2 regions of the Dorea formicigenerans genome follow, and region 2 is predicted to be linked to the other one. Evidence: riboswitches for the same ligand, from Rfam matches in the RefSeq annotation. Region 2 holds a riboswitch; the other holds the start of a gene.
What was found. Region 2 has a riboswitch for cyclic di-GMP ahead of NQ560_RS05040 (hybrid sensor histidine kinase/response regulator). Riboswitches for the same ligand answer to the same signal wherever they lie in the genome.

Region 1: it holds a riboswitch for cyclic di-GMP, as region 2 does, so the genes downstream of both, bilS (flavodoxin family protein BilS) here and NQ560_RS05040 (hybrid sensor histidine kinase/response regulator) in region 2, are expected to answer to the same signal.

Annotation. Positions count from the first base shown of each region.
Region 1 covers NZ_CP102279.1:1,344,301-1,356,623, forward strand. The annotation lists gene NQ560_RS06605 (phosphoribosylformylglycinamidine synthase) at 1-2,596, shown strand, start outside; gene gdhA (NADP-specific glutamate dehydrogenase) at 2,885-4,219, shown strand; gene NQ560_RS06615 (hypothetical protein) at 4,463-4,759, shown strand; gene NQ560_RS06620 (hypothetical protein) at 4,775-5,056, shown strand; gene NQ560_RS06625 (hypothetical protein) at 5,053-5,184, shown strand; gene NQ560_RS06630 (APC family permease) at 5,196-6,578, shown strand; gene ftsH (ATP-dependent zinc metalloprotease FtsH) at 6,716-8,533, shown strand; tRNA gene NQ560_RS06640 (tRNA-Met) at 8,803-8,876, shown strand; cyclic di-GMP riboswitch class I at 8,975-9,050, shown strand; gene bilS (flavodoxin family protein BilS) at 9,192-9,695, shown strand; tRNA gene NQ560_RS06650 (tRNA-Val) at 9,767-9,839, shown strand; tRNA gene NQ560_RS06655 (tRNA-Met) at 9,857-9,930, shown strand; gene ispF (2-C-methyl-D-erythritol 2,4-cyclodiphosphate synthase) at 10,114-10,683, shown strand; gene NQ560_RS06665 (GNAT family N-acetyltransferase) at 10,772-11,794, shown strand; gene NQ560_RS06670 (DUF4234 domain-containing protein) at 11,952-12,323, shown strand, end outside.
Region 2 covers NZ_CP102279.1:987,736-1,000,058, forward strand. The annotation lists gene NQ560_RS04980 (ParB/RepB/Spo0J family partition protein) at 88-489, shown strand; gene NQ560_RS04985 (helix-turn-helix domain-containing protein) at 600-1,361, shown strand; gene NQ560_RS04990 (YjdF family protein) at 1,797-2,213, shown strand; gene NQ560_RS04995 (DUF4825 domain-containing protein) at 2,275-2,655, shown strand; partial or broken gene NQ560_RS05000 (MobA/MobL family protein) at 2,798-3,804, opposite strand; gene NQ560_RS05005 (RNA polymerase sigma factor) at 3,971-4,510, shown strand; gene NQ560_RS05010 (hypothetical protein) at 4,497-5,276, shown strand; gene NQ560_RS05015 (ABC transporter ATP-binding protein) at 5,260-6,144, shown strand; gene NQ560_RS05020 (ABC-2 family transporter permease) at 6,137-7,327, shown strand; gene NQ560_RS15860 (tetratricopeptide repeat protein) at 7,436-7,999, opposite strand; gene NQ560_RS05030 (hypothetical protein) at 8,249-8,374, shown strand; gene NQ560_RS05035 (Abi family protein) at 8,536-9,477, shown strand; cyclic di-GMP riboswitch class I at 9,926-10,016, shown strand; gene NQ560_RS05040 (hybrid sensor histidine kinase/response regulator) at 10,248-12,323, shown strand, end outside.

The DNA.
Region 1 (12,323 bases), 360 kb from region 2:
TCGGGAGGCAGCTCATGGATATAGTTCTTATGGTAACCAGATCGGACTTGCAACTGGTGCAGTTAAGGAGATCTATCACCCGAATTATGTGGCAAAACGTATGGAAATCGGAGCAGTTCTCGGAGCAGCACCAAGACGTGCAGTAATCCGTGAGACTTCAGATCCTGGTGATATCATTATCCTGCTCGGTGGACGTACCGGACGTGACGGCTGCGGTGGAGCAACCGGATCTTCTAAAGTACATACAGAGGAGTCTATCGAGACTTGTGGAGCAGAGGTACAGAAAGGTAATCCGCCGACAGAGCGTAAGATCCAGAGACTGTTCCGCAGAGAGGAAGTCAGCAAATTAATTAAGAAATGTAACGACTTTGGCGCCGGAGGAGTTTCTGTTGCAATCGGAGAACTTGCTGACGGACTTCAGGTAGATCTGGACAAAGTACCGAAGAAATACGCAGGACTTGATGGAACAGAAATTGCAATTTCTGAGTCTCAGGAGCGTATGGCTGTTGTTGTAGACCCGAAGGATGTAGATGAATTTATGGGATATGCAGCAGAAGAGAACTTAGAGGCAACAAAGGTAGCTGTCGTAACAGAGGAGCCAAGACTTGTATTATCCTGGAGAGGTAAGAAGATCGTAGACTTATCCAGAGCATTTTTAGATACTAACGGTGCTCATCAGGAGACAAAAGTAGCTGTAGATATTCCAAGCCGCAAAGACAGTATCCTCGTAAGAGAAGAAGTGACAGATGTCAAAGAAAAGTGGATGGAGACATTAAAAGATCTGAATGTGTGCTCACAGAAAGGTCTTGTGGAAATGTTTGACGGTTCCATTGGAGCATCTTCTGTATTTATGCCGCATGGCGGACAGTATCAGATGACAGAGACACAGGCTATGGTTGCAAAGCTTCCTGTACTGACAGGAGACTGCGATACGGTTACAATGATGAGTTTCGGATTCGACCCGTATCTGTCAACATGGAGTCCGTACCACGGAGCTATTTACGCAGTGACAGAGTCTGTAGCAAAAATTGTGGCAGCAGGAGGAGATTACAGTAAGATCCGTTTCACATTCCAGGAGTACTTCCGCCGTATGACAGAGGATCCACATAGATGGAGCCAGCCATTCGCAGCACTTCTTGGTGCTTACAGTGCACAGCTTGGATTTGGTCTTCCTTCTATCGGTGGAAAAGACAGTATGTCCGGAACATTTGAGCATATTGATGTACCACCGACACTGGTTTCTTTTGCAGTGGATGTGGCAACAGAAAAAGATATTATTACACCGGAGCTTAAGAAAGCAGGAGATAAGCTTGTATGGCTTCAGATCCCGACAGACGAGTATGATGTTCCGGCTTATGAAAAAGTTATGGACCAGTATGGTAAATTTACTGCTGATATCCATGACGGCAAGATTGTGGCAGCTTATGCACTTGACAGACACGGAATCGTTCCGGCTGTCAGCAAGATGGCATTTGGTAATCGCATGGGTGTAACATTAGATGCGAGCGTAGAGGCAAAAGACTTGTTCGCACCTGCATTTGGAGATCTGATTGCTGAAGTTCCGGCTGACAAGCTGGATGGACTGACGATTGATTACACAGTCATCGGTGAAGTGACAGAAGAGCAGAATTTTGAATACAAAGATACAAAGATTGCCCTTGCAGATGCTCAAAAAGCATGGGAGAGTACACTGGAGAGCGTATTTGCTACAAATTCCAAAGCAGAGGGACAGGACGAGAAGATTGACACAGGTCTTTTTGATACAAAAGAAGTACATATCTGCGAACACAAGATCGCTCAGCCGACTGTATTTATTCCGGTATTCCCTGGAACAAACTGTGAGTATGACAGTAAGAGAGCTTTTGAGAGAGCAGGAGCAAAAACAATCGTAAAAGTATTCCGCAATATGAGTGCTTCTGATATTGTAGATTCTGTCGATGTATTTGAAAAAGCAATCGCGCAGTCTCAGATGATCATGTTCCCAGGTGGATTCAGCGCTGGTGATGAACCGGATGGTTCTGCAAAATTCTTTGCAACTGCATTCCAGAATGCGAAGATGAAAGAGGCGGTTGAGAAACTTCTTGGGGAGCGTGACGGACTGGTACTTGGTATCTGTAATGGATTCCAGGCTCTTGTAAAACTGGGACTTGTTCCAAATGGAACAATTACAGGACAGACAGAGGATTCTCCGACACTGACTTACAATACAATTGGACGCCACATTTCTAAGATGGTGTACACGAAAGTAGTCAGCAACAAGTCTCCATGGCTTTCCGGAGCAAAGCTTGGCGGAGTTTACACAAACCCGGCATCTCACGGAGAGGGACGTTTTGTTGCAAGTAAAGAGTGGCTTGACAAGCTGATCGCAAATGGACAGGTTGCAACTCAGTACTGCGACCCACAGGGAAATGTATCTATGGATGAGACATGGAACATTAATGGTTCCTATCTTGCAATCGAAGGTATCACCAGCCCGGATGGAAGAGTATTTGGTAAAATGGCCCATTCAGAAAGACGTGGACGTTCCGTTGCAATGAACATTTACGGAGAACAGGATCTGAAGATCTTTGAGTCTGGAGTGAAATATTTTAAATAAAAATAATCAGGCGCTTGCAAATTTTGCAGGCGCTTGTTCTGTATTTCGGCAAAAATACAAAATTATGCAGGAAATGAAAATTAAAATTGCACAAAATATAAAAATAACATTTTTTTGCAAAAAAAATCTTGTGTTATAAAGTAAAATACTTTACAATATTAAAGGACAAAAGCGTCGAAGGAGAAGAACGGTTTTGCCGTCCTTCTTTTTTGAATGATGAATGCAAATAAATCAAGAAATATGGCGCTTTAAATTTCATAATAACATTTTTTCAGGAGGTACAAAGGTATGTCATATGTTGATGAAGTACTGGAAAAAGTAGTGGCAAAGAACCCTGCTGAGCCAGAATTCCACCAGGCAGTAAAAGAAGTATTGGAATCATTGAGAGTGGTAATCGAAGCAAACGAGGAGAAATTCAGAAAAGACGCTTTGCTTGAGAGACTGGTTGAGCCTGAGAGACAGATCAAATTCCGTGTTCCATGGGTAGACGATAATGGACAGGTTCAGGTAAATACAGGTTACCGTGTACAGTTCAACAGTTCAATCGGACCATACAAAGGAGGCTTACGCCTTCATCCTTCCGTAAACCTTGGAATCATCAAATTCCTTGGATTTGAGCAGGTATTCAAGAACTCACTGACAGGTCTTCCAATCGGAGGAGGAAAAGGTGGTTCTGATTTCGACCCTAAGGGAAAATCCGACAGAGAAGTTATGGCATTCTGCCAGAGCTTTATGACAGAACTTTGCAAATATATCGGTGCTGACACTGACGTTCCGGCCGGAGATATCGGAACAGGCGCAAGAGAGATTGGATATATGTTTGGTCAGTACAAGAGAATCCGCGGAGTATACGAAGGTGTACTTACAGGTAAAGGATTAAGTTACGGTGGATCTTTAGCAAGAACAGAAGCCACAGGTTATGGACTTCTGTATCTGACAGAGGAACTTCTGAAACTCAACGGAAAAGATATCAAGGGTATGACAGTTGCAGTATCCGGTTCCGGTAATGTTGCAATCTACGCAACAGAGAAGGCTCAGGAGCTTGGAGCTAAGGTTGTTACAGTCAGCGATTCTACAGGCTGGGTATATGATCCAGAAGGAATTGATGTTGCAGCTCTGAAAGAAATTAAAGAAGTAAAACGCGCAAGACTGACAGAGTACAAGAACTATCGTCCGAACTCAGAGTATCATGAGGGACGTGGCGTATGGTCTGTAAAGGTAGATCTGGCTCTTCCATGTGCAACACAGAACGAGCTTCACTTAGAGGATGCAAAACAGTTAGTAGCAAACGGTTGTGTAGCTGTATGCGAGGGTGCTAACATGCCTACTACATACGAGGCAACTGAGTATCTGCAGGAGAACGGTGTAATCTTTGCACCTGGAAAAGCAGCGAATGCCGGTGGTGTTGCTACATCTGCTCTTGAGATGTCACAGAACAGTGAGAGACTTAGCTGGACATTCGAGGAGGTTGATGCAAAACTGAAGAACATCATGGTAAATATCTGCCACAACATGGTAGATGCTGCAAAACGTTACGATATGGAAGGTAACTACGTAGCAGGAGCTAACATTGCAGGATTTGAGAAAGTTGTAGATGCTATGACAGCTCAGGGAATTGTATAAAAAGTACTAAAATATTTGGAAAGTCCCGGATTTACGGGGCTTTCTTTTTTTGCATAACAGGAATCTTATTTCCTGTTATGCAAAAAATCTCCGGCAGAATCAGTATTTTATGTTCAAAAGATTTTCCACTTATTAAAAAAATAATTGAATTTTATACATAAAAGAGTATAATATAAACAACTAATGTTATCACGATAACATTAAAAAGCGTGCGGAAAATTTTATACAGAAAGGATGAAAAAAATGGGCTCAAAAATGGAAGTGTCTGAGGCGGAAATCCAGAAAGTCTACCACAGGGATTGCATTCTTCTGGCAGGGTTTGCAATATTTATGTGGTGTATTTTAAGTACGATATTACGACAGGCTTTACAGGTAGCGGGAGATTCTACTACAAGAACAATTATGATTTGTATTGCGTTGGTGACTGGAAGTGCATTGTCCCTCGGACTTTTTGCAGTTTACAGACACTTAAAAAGAAACAAAGATGTGATTTATAAAGAGGATCTTGAAAATTTGAAATTGCAGAAGAAAGATGCGTAGTAGGAGTGACAGAAGATGGAAAATAAAAAAGAGACGAAAAATGAAAAAATAATGCAAGTGATAGATGTGTTTTTCGTAATGATCCTATGCTTTGTGGTTTTGCTTGTGACGATGCTTTTTCAAAATCTTGCAGGTGTCAAGGAGGCAGGAAAAGCATATGTGATCAAGGTATCTACACTGGTGCCGGTTGTAGTTGCGCTGGCAGCATATGTAACATTTCTTGTGAAAAGAAGCAAAAAAGATTTAAAGGAAATTATTGAACTGGAATATAGCGAAAAGGAGCAGGAACAGGTATGAGCATATGGACAATTATAAATATTGCAGCATGGGTATTATGTGCAGTATTTCTTTATTTGATCTTGAGTGATCTGATAAAAGTGGAAAAAAGGAACAGAGAAGAGAAAAAGCTTGAAAAGAAAGACTAAGAGGCATACTTATGGAGAAAGAAAAGACAAATGAAAAGAGTCAGGGACTTTCGAAAGTTCTTGGACCAATGCATATCTGGGCTCTTGGAGTAGGAATTGTACTTGTTGGAGAGTTCATGGGATGGAATTTTACGGTCGCAAAAGGAGGATCGATTGGTTCTGTTATTGCACTTTGGACGGTAGCCATGCTTTATGTCATGATCGTGATGATGAATACGGAGATGGGTTCTGTCATGCCGGAGGCAGGCGGACAGTATACAATGGCGAAATATATGCTTGGACCTTTAGCTGCATTTAACGTAGGGCTGATGCTTGTGCTGGAATATGCAATGCTGGAAGCGGCCGATGTTCTGGTCGTCGGACAGATACTTGAATCATTGAACCCGAATGTGAAAGCGCTGCCATTTATCATATTAAGTCTGCTTGTGCTGACATATATGAATTACCGAGGTGTCTATGCAACCTTGACCCTGAATTTTGTGATTACGGCAGTTGCATTTGTGACGATATTTATTTTATTATTTTCAACAAGCTTTTATGATCCACAGATGACTTTGATTAATTTGAAAAAAATGACAGATGGACTTCCATATGGTTATCTTGGAATTATTGCAGCCATGCAGTTTGCAGTCTGGTTTTTCCTGGGAATCGAAGGAGGAGCACTGGCGGCAGAAGAATGCAGGTCTACCAGCAGAGCTTTGCCACTGGGAACTATGATAGGTTTGTCTGTGCTGCTGATTGGTGCTACTACAACATGGTTTGTGTGCTCAGGTCTTGTCCCGGCAGAAAAGCTTGGTGAGTCTGCATATCCGTTGTACGACGCGGCACTGGCAACTGGAAAATTATATGTTATCATTGCATTGTTTGTTGGCACGATCATGGCGTGTCTGGCTTCAGCAAATGGCTGCATTAACGATGCAAGCAGAGCTTGGTTCGCAATGTCAAGAGATGGGCTGATTCCGCCGATATTTGCAAAGACACATCCGAAATATAAGACACCGTACCGGGCAACTGTATTTTTACTGCCGATATCTATGGCATTTGCATTTACAGGAATGTTGGATCAGGTTGTTACATTTTCTATATTTTCAGCGTTGATGGTATATGTGCTGACAGTGATCATGATGTTCCGGTTCCGGAAAATGTATCCCCTTGGAACGATTGAGCGTGGATATGTTGCACCAATCCATCCGGTACCTGCATTGATCGCAGCAGTGTTGATCGGTATGACGCTGCTGGGTATGTATCTGGGTTATTGGATTAATATACTAGGCGGAGTTGCATTTTATTTCCTGGCATCTGTCTGGTTCTTGAAAAGGAGACTGAAGTTTATAGATAAATCACAGTTCTTAAAAGCCGGTACTCAGAAGTGGCCGAAACCGAAGGAATTATAATCGGAAGATTGTACTTTAATATTTTTATTTTACGAAATTCATACAATTTTCATAATATAAAACTAGAATAATCAGACAAAAACTGTTACCATATAAAAGAAAATTGAATTCGATATTGAAAGAATGGAGGAATGATTATGGAACAGGTGAAACGGCCGAAAAAACCGTTGATGTTTTATTATACGATTGTGCTGATTATCCTGATACTATTTAACATTATTGCGATGCCTTACATAAAGGAAAAGCAGATCAAAGATGTAGATTATGGAACATTTATCTCTATGACCGAGAAAAAGGAGATAAAAAAAGTAGAATTGCAGCAACAGGATAATACGATCTTATTTACAGGAAAAGACGGGAAGACCATTTACAAAACGGCGATGGTCAATGATCCGGATCTGACGAAACGATTATATGAAGCGGATGTTTCTTTTTACGGAGAAGAAATTGATCAGTCATCTCCGATCCTGGTTAATATTTTATCCTGGGTGCTTCCAATCTTGTTTTTTGTAGCATTGGGAGAATACATGTCCAGAAAATTGATGAAGCGGGCCGGTGGAAAAAACGCCATGTCTTTCGGAATGGGAAAAAGCAGTGCGAAGATTTATGTGAAATCATCCGAGGGAATCCGTTTCCGTGATGTTGCAGGTGAAGATGAGGCGAAAGAGAATTTAAGCGAGATTGTAGAATATCTTCATAACCCGGCCAGATATAAAGAAATCGGAGCATCGATGCCGAAAGGAATTCTTCTTGTAGGACCTCCGGGAACAGGTAAGACGATGCTTGCAAAAGCAGTTGCCGGTGAGGCAAATGTTCCATTTTTCTCCATGTCCGGTTCTGAATTTGTAGAGATGTTCGTTGGTATGGGTGCATCAAAGGTGCGTGATCTGTTTCAACAGGCAAAAGAAAAAGCACCATGTATTGTGTTTATTGATGAGATAGATGCAATCGGTAAGAAGCGGGATGGACAGATAGGTGGAAATGATGAACGTGAGCAGACCTTGAATCAGTTGCTGACAGAGATGGACGGATTCGAAGACAACACGGGTGTGATCATTCTTGCGGCAACGAACCGTCCAGAATCCCTGGATCCGGCTCTTTTAAGACCGGGACGGTTCGACAGACGTGTGCCGGTAGAACTTCCTGATCTGAAAGGAAGAGAAGATATCCTGAAGGTTCATGCAAAGAAAATAAAAGTTGGTGATAATGTAGATTATAATAAAGTGGCACGTATGGCTTCCGGAGCTTCTGGAGCGGAACTTGCTAATATTGTAAATGAAGCAGCACTTCGTGCAGTTCGTGACAACCGTAAATTTGTAACGCAGGAAGATCTGGAGGAGAGTATTGAGGTTGTTATCGCCGGATATCAGAAGAAAAATGCGATCCTGACAGATAAAGAAAAGCGGATTGTGGCATATCATGAAATCGGGCATGCGCTTGTGGCTGCAAAACAGACTAATTCAGCTCCGGTACAGAAGATTACCATTGTTCCCAGAACGTCGGGGGCTCTTGGCTATACGATGCAGGTCGAGGAAGGCAATCATTATCTGATGACAAAAGAAGAAATCCTGAATAAAATTGAGACTCTTACAGGAGGAAGGGCAGCGGAAGAAATTGTGTTTGGTTCAGTCACGACGGGAGCTTCCAATGATATTGAACAGGCAACCAAGCTTGCAAGGGCTATGATCACAAGATATGGAATGACGTGTGATTTTGATATGGTTGCAATGGAAGTGCAGACGAATCAGTATCTGGGAGGAGATTCTTCCCTGACCTGTTCGACAGAGACGCAGACAAAGATTGATGAGAAGGTTGTGGAAGTTGTTCGAAGTGAACATGAAAAAGCAGCTGGAATATTGATGGAGAACAGAGAAAAACTGGACGATCTGGCAAGGTATCTGTATGAGAAAGAAACGATTACAGGAGAAGAATTCATGAATATTTTAAACGCCTGATCAGGAAGAGGAGTGAATACACTCAGCGAGAATGTGCAGGAGTTCGGGAAAATATATCTACGAGGTAAAACCGGATTCCACGCACAGACTCGCTTTTTCTTTTGAGTATCTATTGGAACACAGGTATTTACTGATGCGAGGGACGAAATAAAAGATGAAATTTTTGCAAATGTAGAAAAAATTGAAAAATTGAAAAAAAGTTGTTGACGAAAGTAGAATCTTATTGTAAACTTAGGAAGCTGGTTCAAGAGAGCAGCGAATATAAATATGGCGGGATAGCTCAGTTGGCTAGAGCACGCGGTTCATACCCGCGGTGTCGCTGGTTCAAATCCAGTTCCCGCTACTTGGAAAGAGAATTCACATTGTGAGTTCTTTTTTTCTTTTTATACTTTGCCATAGAAAAATATAGACATGAGAAAATAAGAAGTGCTATAATTAAAATAATATTTTGGGCAAAACAGACGAAAGTCTGCGACGCAAAGCTATAGGACCTGTAAAATGGTAGCCAGTTGTAAAAAAAGGATGCACACTGTCTATTTGGTATGGATGGATTTTTATCCAAGCCAATTGTTATTAAAGATTTGATTGATGCGTTACAACATAATCTGGAGAGAGTTTAGCACAGCAAAAATCAAACAAAGAAGGAGACGATGAGATTATGGAACAAGAAAATTATTCAATCGTATTCAGTAGTTCAACTGGTAATACAAAGAAGCTGGCTGATGCAGTCTATGAAATATTGCCAAAAGATAAGTGTGATTATTTTGGGGAGAATGATTCAAAGATCCCTCCATCCGATTTGTTGTATATCGGATTTTGGACTGACAAAGGGAGCGCGGATACCAAGACATTAGAATTATTAGCGAAACTAAAAAACAAGAAGATTTTTCTGTTTGGAACGGCTGGGTTTGGTGGAAGTGATGTATATTTTGAAAAGATTCTCGGGCAAGTCAAACAATCCATTGATTCAAGCAATGCTGTTATTGGAGAGTATATGTGCCAGGGGAAAATGCCACAATCTGTGCGTGAACGATATGTAAAGATGAAAGAAAATCCGGAACATCCAGCTAATCTTGATATGTTGATTGCAAATTTTGACTGTGCATTGTCGCATCCTGATATGGACGATCTGGAAAAATTAAAAAAGATAATAAAAAAATAAAAAAAGTTATTGACAATACTCACTATATTGATGTATACTAACGAAGTCGGTTCGAGAGAGCCACAAGATATGGGATCATAGCTCAGCTGGGAGAGCATCTGCCTTACAAGCAGAGGGTCATAGGTTCGAGCCCTATTGGTCCCATATATACCTCAATATATGGCGGGATAGCTCAGTTGGCTAGAGCACGCGGTTCATACCCGCGGTGTCGCTGGTTCAAATCCAGTTCCCGCTACTTGTATAAGAAAAGGAATTTGCAAAAGCAGATTTCTTTTTTTTGTATAAGAAATTGCATTTCCTATTGTGCAAAAAAACTCTAGCTATAGTGGCCGTTCATTGACTCTGAATATTCTCTCATGTATAATAAAAAAAGACATTGACAATGGAGAATGAAAAAAAGTTTTGTGGAGGAATTAAAATGCGAGTTGGTTTGGGATACGATGTTCACAAATTAGTAGAAGGAAGAGATCTGATTATCGGAGGTGTCCAGATACCGTATGAGAAAGGTCTTTTGGGACATTCGGATGCGGATGTGCTTCTCCATGCGATTATGGATGCCCTTCTCGGAGCAGCAGCGCTTGGAGATATTGGGAAGCATTTTCCGGATACAGACTCAAAATATAAAGGAATTTCCAGTATAAAGCTTCTGGAGTATGTACGGGAGCTGATTGATGATGAGCTGTATGTGGTTGGAAATATTGATGCGACAATCATTGCACAGCGTCCGAAGATGGCACCTTATATTGAGCAGATGAAAAAAAATGTTGCAGATGCCCTTGCAATTGAAGTAAGTCAGGTGAATATTAAGGCAACTACAGAGGAAGGACTTGGATTTACCGGAAGCGGAGAAGGTATTTCGGCACAGGCAATTGCGTCACTTGAGACGATTGTGAATTACAGTTACGGTGTCGGTCCGGCGGATGTAAGTTCTGGTTGTGCAGGCAGTTGTGGCGGATGTACGGGCTGTAGTGGATGCCAGAATCCGTAGGTATCATAGTTGTGTGCTTTTGAGCCCAACATCTATATAATCTGGAATTATAAAGTAAAATGTACAGTGTGGCTGGAGGAAAGGACATATGAAAATTGAAAAGCTGGAAGTTTCACAGCATTTAGATACGAGAAAGCTTTATGAAGAAGTGTTTTCGGAAGACGAGAAAAGCTTTGTAGATTATTATTATCAGGAGAAGACGAAGGACAATATAATTTATGTTGTTCGGGAAAACGATGATATTCAGGCTATGCTGCATTTAAATCCATATACACTGATGGTCAATGGAATTGAAAAGGAATCTTATTACATTGTGGCAGTTGCAACGAGAAAGGAATACCGTGGCAGAAGGTATATGGCCGGACTTTTAAGAGAGGCTCTTTTGGATATGTACCAGGCCGGTGTAACATTTACTTATCTGATGCCGGCAGCGGAGGCTATTTATCTGCCACATGATTTCCGGACGATGTATGAACAGAATATTGAATATTATGCTCCGGAGGAGAAACTGGCGGAAAGTATTACTGTACAGGCGGCTGAAGACAAAGATTGTGATGAAATTTCAGCTTGGGCACAGAAAGAACTGGCGAGGAAATACCAGGTTTACGCTAAGCGTGATAAGAATTATTATGAACGGTTACTGAAAGAGCTGTCATGTGAAGATGGAAAGCTTATCATCTACAGAAAAGATGGACAGATTGTTGATGTAAGACCATATTATGAAGAATCTAAAGAGACGGAAGAAGTGGAAAAAAAGGAAGCAAAACCGAAGATTATGATTCGGATCGTAGATGTCAGAAGAATGTTGATGTCGTTGAAGTTAAAAAGTCTCATGGCAGTCAGCTTTCAGATTACAGACCCACTGATTCCGGAGAATAACCGTTACGTTACAATGACAGGAACGGAGTTTTCAGGACTGATGCTTATGGATGGAAAGCCAGAAACCAGTGAAGGTATTTTGCCGGTCAGTGCATTGGGAGAACTTGTCTTTGGTGCAAAAACGGTAGAAGAAATCAGTAAAGAAGAAGGAGTTTCCATGTCAGGACGAATGGCATCGGAGCTTGAAAAGATTATTCCACTTTCCAGGATTTATCTGAATGAAACAGTTTGATTCAAGTATGCTTTTTCATATTTCTGCAATAGACGAATACAGGAAAATGTGCTATGATAAAAAGACGATGTAGTCATCGTAAATATTGGCGGGCAAAGCATTATTTTACAAAAATATTGCCCTGCATATTTATAGATTTACTTAGGAGGAATGAGAAATGAAATTTTGTCACAAATGTGGAGCTCAGTGTGAGGACGGAGCAAAGTTCTGTAAACAGTGCGGAGCGGCTTTAGCTGATGTGAATGCGAATCAAAGCCAGCAGACATACGAAGTACCACGACAGGCTCAGTATACAAGTGCAGATACGAATAATAGTCAGAATGCATATGGAAATCAGAATAATTATGGAAACCAGAATCAATATGGCGGCCCGGCAGGCGGCATGAATCAGAGATTCCCGGGAATCCAGGAGAGAAATATTGCGATTGCAGTCATTCTTTCGATTGTAACATGCGGACTCTATGGAATTTACTGGATGATCAAGCTGAATGACGAGGTTAATCAGATCTGTGGCGATACACAGGCGACA
Region 2 (12,323 bases):
AGAAAAGCCGAAAGGACGCTTGTTTTCAGAACTTCTGGAAGATGAGTGTCCTTTTCTTTTATTCAAAGGCAAAGGAGAAAATAAAAAATGGCAAAGAAGAAAGAAATGTGTTCATTAGAGAATCACGAGCCGGGTGCAGGTATTGTACTGATGAAATTGGAAGAGCTGCATAGCTTTGAAGGACACCCGTTTAAAGTAGAGAGAAATCAGGAACTGTTTGAACTGCGATGCAGTATTGAGAAGGAAGGCGTATTAGTTCCACTTCTGGTGAGAAAAAATCCACATGGTGATGGATATGAAATTATAGCCGGACACAGACGAAAAGAAGCTGCACTATGGGCAGGACTTACGGAAGTGCCGGTCATTATCCGGGAACTGGATGATGATCAGTCGGTTATAGCGATGGTGGACAGTAACCTCCAAAGAGAGAAGATACTGCCAAGCGAAAAAGCGTTTAAAAAATATCCGAATATAACTTCACAGAAATAATTATAATGGGGAGATTATTTGATATATTTGTGCTAATATTCTGCAATTCTACTGCTAGTCGATTGATTTATGCGTACTCCCATTATAATATGTGTGCAGGAGGTGGATGTATGTATCAAATTAGTAATGAAAAATTCGGTTTATTTGTAACCGAATTAAGAAAGAAAAAGAATTTAACTCAAAAGGATTTGGCTGAAAAATTATATGTATCAGATAAAACGGTCAGCAAATGGGAACGTGGTCTTAGTATGCCTAATGTCGTATTACTCATACCAATAGCTGATATATTAGATGTTACCGTTACAGAATTGTTACGTGGAGAAAAAATAGATACACAGAAAAATATTGATACAAAAGAAGTCGAGGAATTGGTAGTAGGCTCTCTCGATATGGCTGTTAGGAATTCTATTCATCAGCATAAAAAAAACTGGATATTAGCATATTTGCTATGCTTTTTAATATCTATTACAGAAATTATTATGTTAGTCGTATCTGGGAATTCAATAGCTGAGATGAAAGATGATATATTGCTGGTTACAGGGTTAATGCTTTTATTTGGTGCATGGTTTTGTTTCTTTGCCAAAGACATATTACCAACATATTATGATGCAAACAAGATAAATTATGTTTCACAAGGAATTTTTAGAATACATCTAGTTGGTTTATCCTTTAACAACGGAAATTGGATGTACATCTGTACAACTTTAAAAATTTGGACACTTGCAACGGTTGTTCTATATCCTCTTGCAGGTATTATAATAATCAATTGTCTCAATATAGCTTTATGGGATATTTTAAGTAAAATTTTCTTAATTATGATATTAGGTGGTATGGTAGTTTCGATTTACATTATCGGGAAAAAATACGAATAATTAAATTACCTGTTATCGTTGTGGATATTACTAATTTACAACATTCTTCATGGGAAATAAGGAATGATGCAGAAGAGATTGTGTTAAGCGAATTAGCATACATTTAAAACGTGGAAAGCTCCTTCGGGAGCTTTTTTCTGGTTTTTGCTGGGTATCAAGAAAGTATATAGAAAATGCATTAATCATATGGTATGATTTGAACAGAAGATAGAATCTTAGGAAGCAAGAAGATTTTTGAGGAATGTAACTTAGAAGTTATAGAATTAAGTTAATCGTGCCATATGGCTTGATTATAAACGCAAAGATAAAAATGCAACGTACATCTTTGATGTGCCAGAGCCGGTAGGTAGCCCGGCCGTCCTATATAAATAGGGTAAGTAACCTGCCCCTCCGGGTTGTCCATTCTTTGTTCAATCAATTTTAGGAGGGATTCTTATGGACAAAGTAAATGGAAAGCTGACAGTATTTTTTGAAGAGCCGTTTTGGGTGGGAATCTTTGAACGCATCGAAGATGGTAAACTATCTGTGGCAAAGGTAACATTTGGTGCAGAGCCAAAAGATTATGAAGTACAGGAATATATTCAAAAGTGTTATTTCAGTTTGAAATTCAGTTCGGTTGTTGAAACTGTTGTAAAGGATATCAAAAGAAATCCGAAACGGATGCAGCGGGAAGTAAAGAAGCAGATGCTGGAAATAGGCATTGGTACAAAATCGCAACAGGCGTTGAAATTACAGCAGGAACAGAACAAGCAGGAACGCAAAGAGAAAAGACGCAAGAAAAAAGAGGCAGAAGAGCAGCGAATGTTTGAACTGAAACAGCGAAAGAAAAGAGAAAAGCATAAGGGACATTAAAGTCCCTTGGCCTTTTACTCAAATCGAAAAGTGTTGAATAAAGCTTTCGGGAGGTGTTTCTATGAAGAAAAAAGTACTTGCAATTATGTTAGTCGCCATGTCAATAATGTTGATTTCGGCGTGCGGAAAAAAAGAAAAACTGTACGAAATTCCTGATTTATCGCAGTATAAGACAGATTATGTAGGAGATTCTTCAAATGTTATAAATATTGTAAGTGGTCAAGAGTATCCGGCGGGATACTCATATGACAGTATAGAGATACAGTCTGAAACAGAGCCTTATAGATTAACAGTTTTTCTAAAAGATGAGCCGTCTGCAGCCAAACTTGAAGATGAATTGCAGGTTAATGCAGATATGACATTTGACTTGATTGGTAATTTGGGAACAATTGATTATAAAACAGCAGATAGCAAAGAAATTATTGTATCATATGAACGGTGATATATTTTTAGTCAACTTTTAGACAATTTGAAGAGCAGAATATAAAAAGGCGTATGGAAGTTTTGATTTCCATACGCCTTTTTGAAAGGAGTTTATTTTTGAACAAGAGATTTGTAAGAGCATGTTATCTACTCGAAGATGATTACAATTCCATATCATAGGACTTTTTCTTAGCTCTTGCAGGCTGATTTCGCCGCATTTCCTGTTCTCGCTGATATTCAAGTTCCCAGGCACGATGGGAAAAAACATCAGGATCTTCCACATTGAGATAATCTACCTCATTGGCGGCAATATCACGACGGTGATAGTCATAATATTTACCGAAAGTACCTTTGAGCTGTTCGATTAGCTTATCCCGAAAATCAGGACGTATCTGGATTCGGGTGTCCAGCAATTCTGTATACTGTTCTGGTTCAGGACGAAATTTTTCTTCCTGGAAAGCGGCGGCATCTTTTTCAATCTGTTTTTTGAGCGAGATGTCCTGAGAATCCAGGATATCAAGATTGTTATTCATCTGGTCATATTTTTTGGATAGATTCGTCACATCTTTATCGGTAGAGCATTCTGCCTGGAAGATTAGCTGCTCTTTCCTTGATTTCAGTTCTTCGATTTCTTCGGTAATAGTGGTAAGCTGCTGATTTAATTTTATATGCCGGATGGGATTCAAAATACTGGTTTTATCCTTTTGCACATTCAGTTCTTTCCGTTCCGTAACTTTAGCTTTGAGTTCCTTTTTAACTGTGTTGTATTTATTCAGTATTGGATTAAAATGATTCATCCAGTCATGGATCACTTCTTTTTGCATCTCATTATGAAGTAAATGATACTGTGTAAAAATCATATGATTGCGGATCGCTTCTAACGTTTCAGCTATTATTGGAATAGACTTTTCTACAGCTTCAGCCAGTTTTGCTACCTTTGCTTTTAATTCTCGGAGCATTTTGTTATCCGCACGAATCTGACGGTTGATTTCACAGCGGTCTGCTATCATGCCTTTCTTTTCCATATTTTGGGCCATGTAGCCTTCATGGATGGGGTTGGCTGTTCGGTGATTCCCTGATCTGCAAAGCTGCGGTGATCAATGGTAGCATTTATCTGATTACGTGCAAGCATTTTATTTACGGCATCTGCCCAGTTTGCCCGCCAGATGGCATTACCGTTATGTTGGAACGACTGTCACTAAAATAATGAAAGAAGAAAATTTATGTTTGGAAGAATATTTAGAAAAATATAAATAAAAACAAAAGAAAATTCTAACTTTTTTTATAGTAGGATTGTTATATTATTTAGAAAACAGAGGGAGGCAAATTTGCGAATGGAATACAAAACTGATTCTTTGTTAGTACATCTAGCAAGAGCAGGAGATGAAGATGCGTGTGAAAAACTGGTCAAAAAATATTACTCAAGTATATATCAATATTGTTTGCTACATATCAATGATCCCTATGAGGCAGAGGATTTGACACAAGAAGTATTTACACGTTTCTTTTCCAATTTATATAGATATAAAGAATATGGAAAAGTTAAGAATTATCTTTATACAATTGCCGGAAATACCGTTAAAAATTATTACAAAAAGAAAAAAGATATTCCATCAGAGGAACTGCTAAAATCAGAGGACTGTAGTAAAAATCATGTAGAAGAGCTAGGAGTCCGATTAACTATTGAACAGGCAGTGAGAAAGTTACCGGAAGAAATTAGAGAAACGGCAGTTTTATATTTTTTTCAAGAATTGAAACAAAGAGAAATTGCAGAATTACTTCACATAAAACTTTCGCTTGTAAAATATCGAATTGGAAGAGCAAAAGAACTTTTGATGAAAGAGTTGGAGGTGAAAAACTATGATGAAATATAAGCAACAAATAAAGGAATATAAAGAGAAGATTGAAAAAAAATATGTAAGGATTGAAGCAGAAAACAGAACAGTAAAAGCATGTCAGAATATTTTGTCAGAGTCAATTTTATCGAAACAATCGCATAGAACATCGTATTTTGAATTTTTGTATGAGCAGACAAAATTCATAAAAAAAAGATGGTGGATTTTACAAGGTTGTGTTCTTATGTGTCTATGGATATGGTTGAGTAATTATACGTCAGACATAAAAGATATGATGAGGATTATGGGAATATCTGCCACAATATTTGTGGTTCTGATTATCCCGGAAATTTGGAAAAACAGAAGAAATGGTGCGATTGAGATTGAGCAGGCGTCTTATTACACACTGCGTCAGATTTGTACAGCAAGAATGTTAATGTTTGGAGTAGTGGATCTGGTGATCGTTATGGTGTTTTTGGCAATTACATATCAAACAACAATACTCTCGTTAAGTGATTTGGTGGTTAATTTTTTGCTTCCGGTAAATGTTTCATGTTGTATATGTTTTCGTGTATTGTACAGCAGATGGGAAAAATCAGAATATATAGCAGTGCTTTCTTGTCTGGTATGGGTTGGTTTATGGATGATGATTGTTGCAAATGATGTTATTTATCAGAAAATTGTAACTCCGGTATGGGTGGCTATGCTGATATTAACTTTTGTATATTTTATTTTTTGTGTTCAGAAGTCATTGCTATTTGATGAAAAAATTTTGGAGGATTACACGTATGAAATTAGAATTTAAAAATGTAACAAAACAATACGGAGAAGTAAATGCTGTTAATAAAGTGAATTGTGTTATGGAAAAAGGAATTTATGGACTGCTTGGAGTAAATGGAGCAGGAAAGACCACATTAATGCGTATGCTTTGTACGATTGTTCAACCATCAGAAGGACAAATATTATGGAATGGTAAAGATATATGGAAACTAGGAGGTGAATACCGAGAAGTTCTGGGATATTTACCACAGGATTTTGGATATTATCCAGATTTGACCGTATATGATTACATGATGTACATTTCTTCTATAAAAGGGTTAAAAATACCGTTTGCCAGAAAAAAAGTGAAGCAATTATTAAATCAAGTAGGAATGGAAAAATTCAGTAAAAGAAAAATGAAGAATTTGTCTGGAGGAATGGTTAGACGTGTAGGAATAGCACAGGCGATGTTAAACGATCCGCAAATTCTTGTCCTGGACGAACCTACCGCTGGATTAGACCCGAATGAAAGAATACGTTTTCGTAATTTAATTAGTGAATTGTCGGAAGAACGTTTGGTGCTCTTGTCTACACATATTGTATCGGATATTGAGTACATTGCGAATAACATTATGTTAATGAAAGATGGAGAACTTTTTTATGCAGGTACTGCGGAAGATTTAGTATCTTCTATGAAAGAAAAGGTATGGCAATGTAATGTTTCGAGAAGTATGATAGACAAGTATATGAATGAATATTTGGTTGGAAATATAAAAACAACAAAAACCGGAGCAGAGCTTAGAATTATTTCAATAGAAAAGCCAACAGAAGATGCTGTGGCTGTAGAAAAAAATCTGGAAGATGCATTTCTATTTTATTTTGGAGAAAAATCGGAGGAAAAACAAGATGCTTAAATTAGAATTAAAACGAATTTTTTCAAAGAAAATTAATGTATTTGCAATCGGATTGGCATTGATACTTGCTGTCATTTTTAGCGGATTTGCAGTTACAAGTAATCGCTATGTGGATGAGAATGGAAATGCTAGTACTGGAATTATGGCAACAAGAAAACTTACAGATAACAGACGAGCATGGAAAGGTACATTGACAGAAGATGAACTTGGAAAAGTTATAGAACAAAATAAAAATGCGGTGACACAATCCTCAGAAGAAAATGCAATTTACGGAACGACATTGCAACCGATAGATGATATTAGGGGTTTTATAATATCGGTATTAACACCAGATTCAGAATATGATGAAAGTGTTCTGAATCAAATTACAGAAGAAAATGTGCAAGAGTTCTATGACACTTATCATAAAAATATGGAAAAGATGGCAGAAGAATATGGAAAGACTTCTGTTCAGAAAAAATACTTGGAAAAGAAATATAATGAAATAAAATTACCAGTAGAATACGAATCTTATAGTTCGTGGGATACTATGATTATGTATGTAGAAACGTATTCTATTATTCTGGCAATCATAGTTGGTTTTATTTGTGCTGGAATATTTGCAGATGATTTTCAGACAAAAGCAGATGCAGTATTTTTCTCTACAAAGTATGGACGTACAAAAGCTGTTAAAACAAAAATACTGGCAGGAATAGCTACGACAGTTATGATTTATTGTATGGGAATTATATTACTTAGTGTGATTTGTTTTGGAATTATGGGAACCAGTGGTATGAATACACCTTATCAAATGTATCAGGCGTATAGTATTTACATTATGTCATATGGACAATACTATTTGTTGACAGTTGTATGTGGATTTATAGCCAGTATGCTGGCGGCTGTAGTGTCTATGTTAGTAGCGGCTAAAATGCATACAATTAGTGTCGCTGTTTGCATTCCGTTCTTTTTATATTGCTTATTGCCATTTATAGGACGGGCACTTTCTGGGTATACAACGCTTTTCAATTTGATACCAACAATTTTGACAAATGTACAGGCAAGTGTAAAAGTCCCACTTATTTATCAGATTGGGAATTGTGTATTTCGACAAATTTCGCTTGTAATGGTAATGTATACAGTGATGGCAATAGCCTTACTGCCTTTTATTTATAAGAGTTTTCGCAGATACGGAAATAAGTAAAAATTGTATTCATACTCATGAAAAACAAAGTAAGTAAAATATTTTCTGGAAAAATCAAAGCATAATTTAAAGATTTACGGCGGGCAAGTTGCCCGCCGTAAATTATGCTTATTTTGTTAAAAGACCGGATAGATTTTTTCCAATGCAAAATCCAATCTGTGGATATAACTCCTGAATTTCCTGATATTTTGCTTCAATCATTTCTGGTTCATCAGCCCAGATCTTTTCATATATTTTGAAAGCTCTTTTAAAATGTGTTTTGGCTTGCGGAAGATTGGCAGTCATCAGATAAATGGTTCCAAGGGTTTCCTGTACTTTGGCATAATCCAGACAGTCATCGGAATGGTATTCCTTGATGATGCCGGATAATTTTTGTAATTCGGAGATTCCTCTTTCGGGTTCCTGCTGTTCTGTCAGGAACATTGCATAATTGGCAATCTGATGTATAGCCATATTACAGTCAGACATCAGTGGAAGAAGATTCTGGTGGATGGTATGGGCTAATTTTTCCTGATTGGATGGCTTGGAATAGTAAGCGGATATTTTAGGACTGATTTTAGCCTGACCAGTCATCCAGCGGCAAACCAGACCGTTATCCATTGAATAATCCTGATTTGCCGGATCATCCATAAAATCTTCAAATAATTCGTATAAAAAATCAGGCTGACTCATTTGATTACTTTCGCTGATATGATTTTTTAAGCAAGTGCTAATAGAAGAAAAATCGCATCAATTCAATAGAAATTCCCCTTTCGTAGTTAAGATTGAGTATATCTATCATAACACGAACATACATTCGGTTCAAGAAAATGCGGATATTTTTAAAGTGATTGTGTCAATTTACAATCAATTTCTATTCAATGTGGTTTTCAGGCAGGTTCTGTAAAATAAGCTCAGAACAAACAATAACGGGAGGAGCTTATGCAACAGAATATTGAATTTGAGCGGTGCACTGATTTTCTGGTACGGATGATTGATAAGTACGGTGCTGAAGTCCTTCGGGAGTTGGAGGAAGAAAAACAGAATAAGGAAGAAAAAACAGCATAGAATAATTTTGAGCTGATATGACAGAGAATGTTTTGGCATATTGACAGGACATTTAAAATGACGTATACTAAGCTCAGTGATCGTTCTGTAGAAACTTGAGAAGCCTACAGGCGGGGGAGAGCCTGCGGGTCTCTCCCTCTTTTGTTTTAAGGAGAAATGAGATGCAGACACCGAAAAAATTCTCTTCTTTTAGTGACCAGGTCTCTTGGATCAGTGATGAAAAGGGAATAAAAATAAAAGACAGAGAATATGCGGAAGAGATGTTACGTCAAATAGGATATTTTCCTCTTATGGGAGGATATAAACATCTTTTTAGAATATCGAATACAAAGAAATATAAAGTAGGAACAAGTTTTGAAGAAATAGTCAGTCTGTATAAGTTTGATGCAGAGCTTAGAGAGTTGTTCTTTAAATATTTACTGCAGATTGAGCGACAGATGCGTTCTTTGATGTCATACTATTTTACTGAAATGTATGGAGCAGAGCAGAAGCAGTACCTAGATGCTAATAATTATAATAATACAAAAAGAAATCATGCAACAATCGTAAAGTTGATAGCGACCTTGAAACGAGCAACAACGACCACAGATTATACATATATCAATTATTACCGCAAGACATATGGTGAAATTCCATTATGGGTTTTGGCAAATGTACTTACGTTTGGAAACTTATCAAAAATGTTCCGAGTGTTTCCGCAGTCCTTAAAATCAAAAGTATCAAAAAACTTTGAACCTTTGAATCAGCATCAGATGGAACAGTTTCTATCTGTTCTCACTAAGTATAGGAATGTATGTGCCCATGGGGAACGACTGTTTACATACAGAACAGTAGATGCTATTGCGGATACACCGCTTCATAAAAAACTTTCATTACCACAGAGTGGTAATCAGTACGAAAAAGGAAAACAAGATTTGTTTGCTGTGGTGATTGCTTTTAGATATCTATTACCCGGAAAAGATTTTCTGGAATTTAAAAGAAAGCTCATAAAAGAGATTGACCGGGTAAACAGAGAAGTAGAGCATATAAGTGAAGTTGAATTATTGAATAAAATGGGTTTCCCGAAAAATTGGAAAAATATTACCAGATACCATTTAAATTAAAGAAATATCCTCTAAGAGATAGTGAAGCACCTATTGTCTTAGAGGATTTTTTATTGAAGAATTTTAATATTTAAGAGTTTGTTTTTTTCCTTTTTGACATTAAAGATAAGATTTCTTGTGGGTTTGTCAACTGACGTCCGGGAAGTGTCTGCTTTGGTGTGCGGTCACGGTCGGCTTCGTCAATCGCTGCAATAAAAAGTTTTACGCTGTTTGGATTGGATATGACAAAATTATGAGTAACAATAGGTTATGTTTAGTTAGTGGAGAGAATAGCACTATAAATGATGAATGAGCTTCATATGAAAAAATGTTAGGTTTTTAGGATTCATCGATTTAGATTTTTTATAAAGAGAAGTTCAAAAACAGAAGTAAAATATGTGTAGATTTTTTGAAAAAAATTATTGACGTGAGGAAAACCATGTGGTATGTTTTTTTGGAAAAAAAGAGATTATTTTAAAGGCAAACCTGTTGAAAGGCAGGGGCGCAAAGCCAGAAGGGACTAAAGTCAGAAAACTTGACCATGTCAGCCGGTTGCCACTGTTTCCATATCATCATAATATATGGAAAAGATGTTTGAACAGAAGAGATTCCGATATCTTTTATACTATATAGATGTGTGATTTAAAAAATATAGTAGGGACACTGGCAGATTTTGGCAAGTGTCCTTTTTGTATGCAAAAATGGGTAACAAAACTAGCAGGGACAGGTTTTCTGTATACAGATAAAAGCAGGATGAAGAAGGCATGAGACGGAGAGAGGATTTTTATAAAATGAAAAATTATGAAGACAAAATATATTCATTAGGTGAGACTGTAACGGGGCAGACACAGGACATGTCACAGGCCGTACAGAAAACACTGGAAAATAATGGCGGTGTAGGTATAATGACAGGATCTTATGACCAAAACCTGTCTATTTTGTCTGTGAATAATCTGCTGTTGCATAGTACAGGATACACATTCGATACTTTCATGGAACAGACAAAAGGCTCATTGAGAAACTTCTTTTATGGCGAGGAAGATATACTGGAGCGAGACCGTTTTTTGCAGCTTCACGGAACAGGGGAAGCACAGATCCTTGCTGCAGACGGTACAGTGAAAAATGTACGGCTTTGTAAAGAGGATGCGACAGATGAGGCGGGCAGACAGATCTGGGTTATGTCCGTACAGGTCAACTGGAATCATGTAAATTTGACACTGCTCAATGAGGCTATCTATTCCGGCTTCTGGTATTTTGACTGTGACGAAAACAGTGAGATTGTGAATGCAAACTGGAGTCATGAATTCCGAAAAATGCTTGGCTATCATGACACTCTGGATTTTCCGAATAAACTGGAATCCTGGTCAGATCTTCTGCATCCACAGGATAAAGAAAGAGTAATGGTGCAGCTTCAGGCGGCAATTAAGGATAAGACGAACCAGATAAAATACCAGGTAGAGTATCGTATGAGAATGAAGGATAATCAATACCAGTGGTTTCGGGCATCGGCAGAAGTAATACGCCGTCTGGATGGTTCTGCCAGCAGGATTGCCGGGATTTTTATTAACATTGATGGGGAGAAAAAAGAAATCATGCAGGCACAAAAATCTGCTGCTTTCCACCGGGCTTTTACGAAAGCAGATTTGTGTGAGTATTATGTGAATCTGGAAGCGAATACTTTTGATACCTTTAAGGTTGAACCGTCCCTGATGACAGTCTTTGAACAGAGTCATACATGGGATGAACTGATCCAGCATTTTGTGGATTCCTATGTTGTGGAGACAGATAAGAAGGCGGTATCCTCTTTTTACGACCGTGGTTATATTGCAGAAAGGCTGAAGGGTCTGGAAACCGAATTGGCTTTGGAGTGCCGTATCACTTTGAATGGAGAAGAACGATGGGTCCGCAATGTGATCATACGCGGCGAGATAGAGGATTCAGAATATGCCATGATCTTTCTGCGGGATATCACAGAGACAAAGGTGGAGAGTGCACGGCATCTGCAGATGGCAGCGGACAATGCTTCCATGGAGCTGCTGATCCAGAGTATTGTGCGTCTGGTTGACCGTTTTGTTGTCTGTGATCTGGAAAATGACAGATATGAATTCTACAATCTGAATGGACAGATGATATATAAACCTCTGGGATTTTATCATGATTTTCAGATGCAGGTTCTTGAAAAATATAAGACTCTGGAACCATTGGAAGCTATAGATATCCTGATAGCCCCGGATAATATTCGGAAAAAACTGAAAAGTGAAAATGATATTTATAAGTTTGAGTACTGCAGCCAGGATGAAAAGACTTATAAGATCGCCTCTTACATACCCCTGGAATGGGAGGATGGAAAACTGGTAAAAGTATTGCTGGCATCCATGGATGTGACACAGGAGAAGAAAGCAGAGATTGAATCCCGTCAGGCACTGAAAGAGGCTTACCGGTCCGCAGAAAATGCTAATCGTGCGAAAACAGAATTCCTTTCCAATATGTCCCATGATATCAGGACACCGATGAACGCTATTGTCGGTCTGACAGCGATCGCAGGAGCAAATATTGAGAGTCAGGAGAGAGTTATTGAATGCCTCGGCAAGATCACAGAATCAAGCCGCCATCTGCTGGGGTTGATCAATGAAGTATTGGATATGGCACGTATTGAAAGTGGAAAAATGACACTGGCACAGGAAGATTTCAATCTGTCAGAGCTGGTAGATAATCTTATTACACTTACGAAACCGGTGCTTGATGAACATAAACATAATTTTGATATACACATCAATCATATTGAACATGAGGCTGTCTGTGGTGACAGCTTGAGGATTCAGCAGGTATTTGTGAATCTGATGAGTAATGCAATCAAGTATACACCG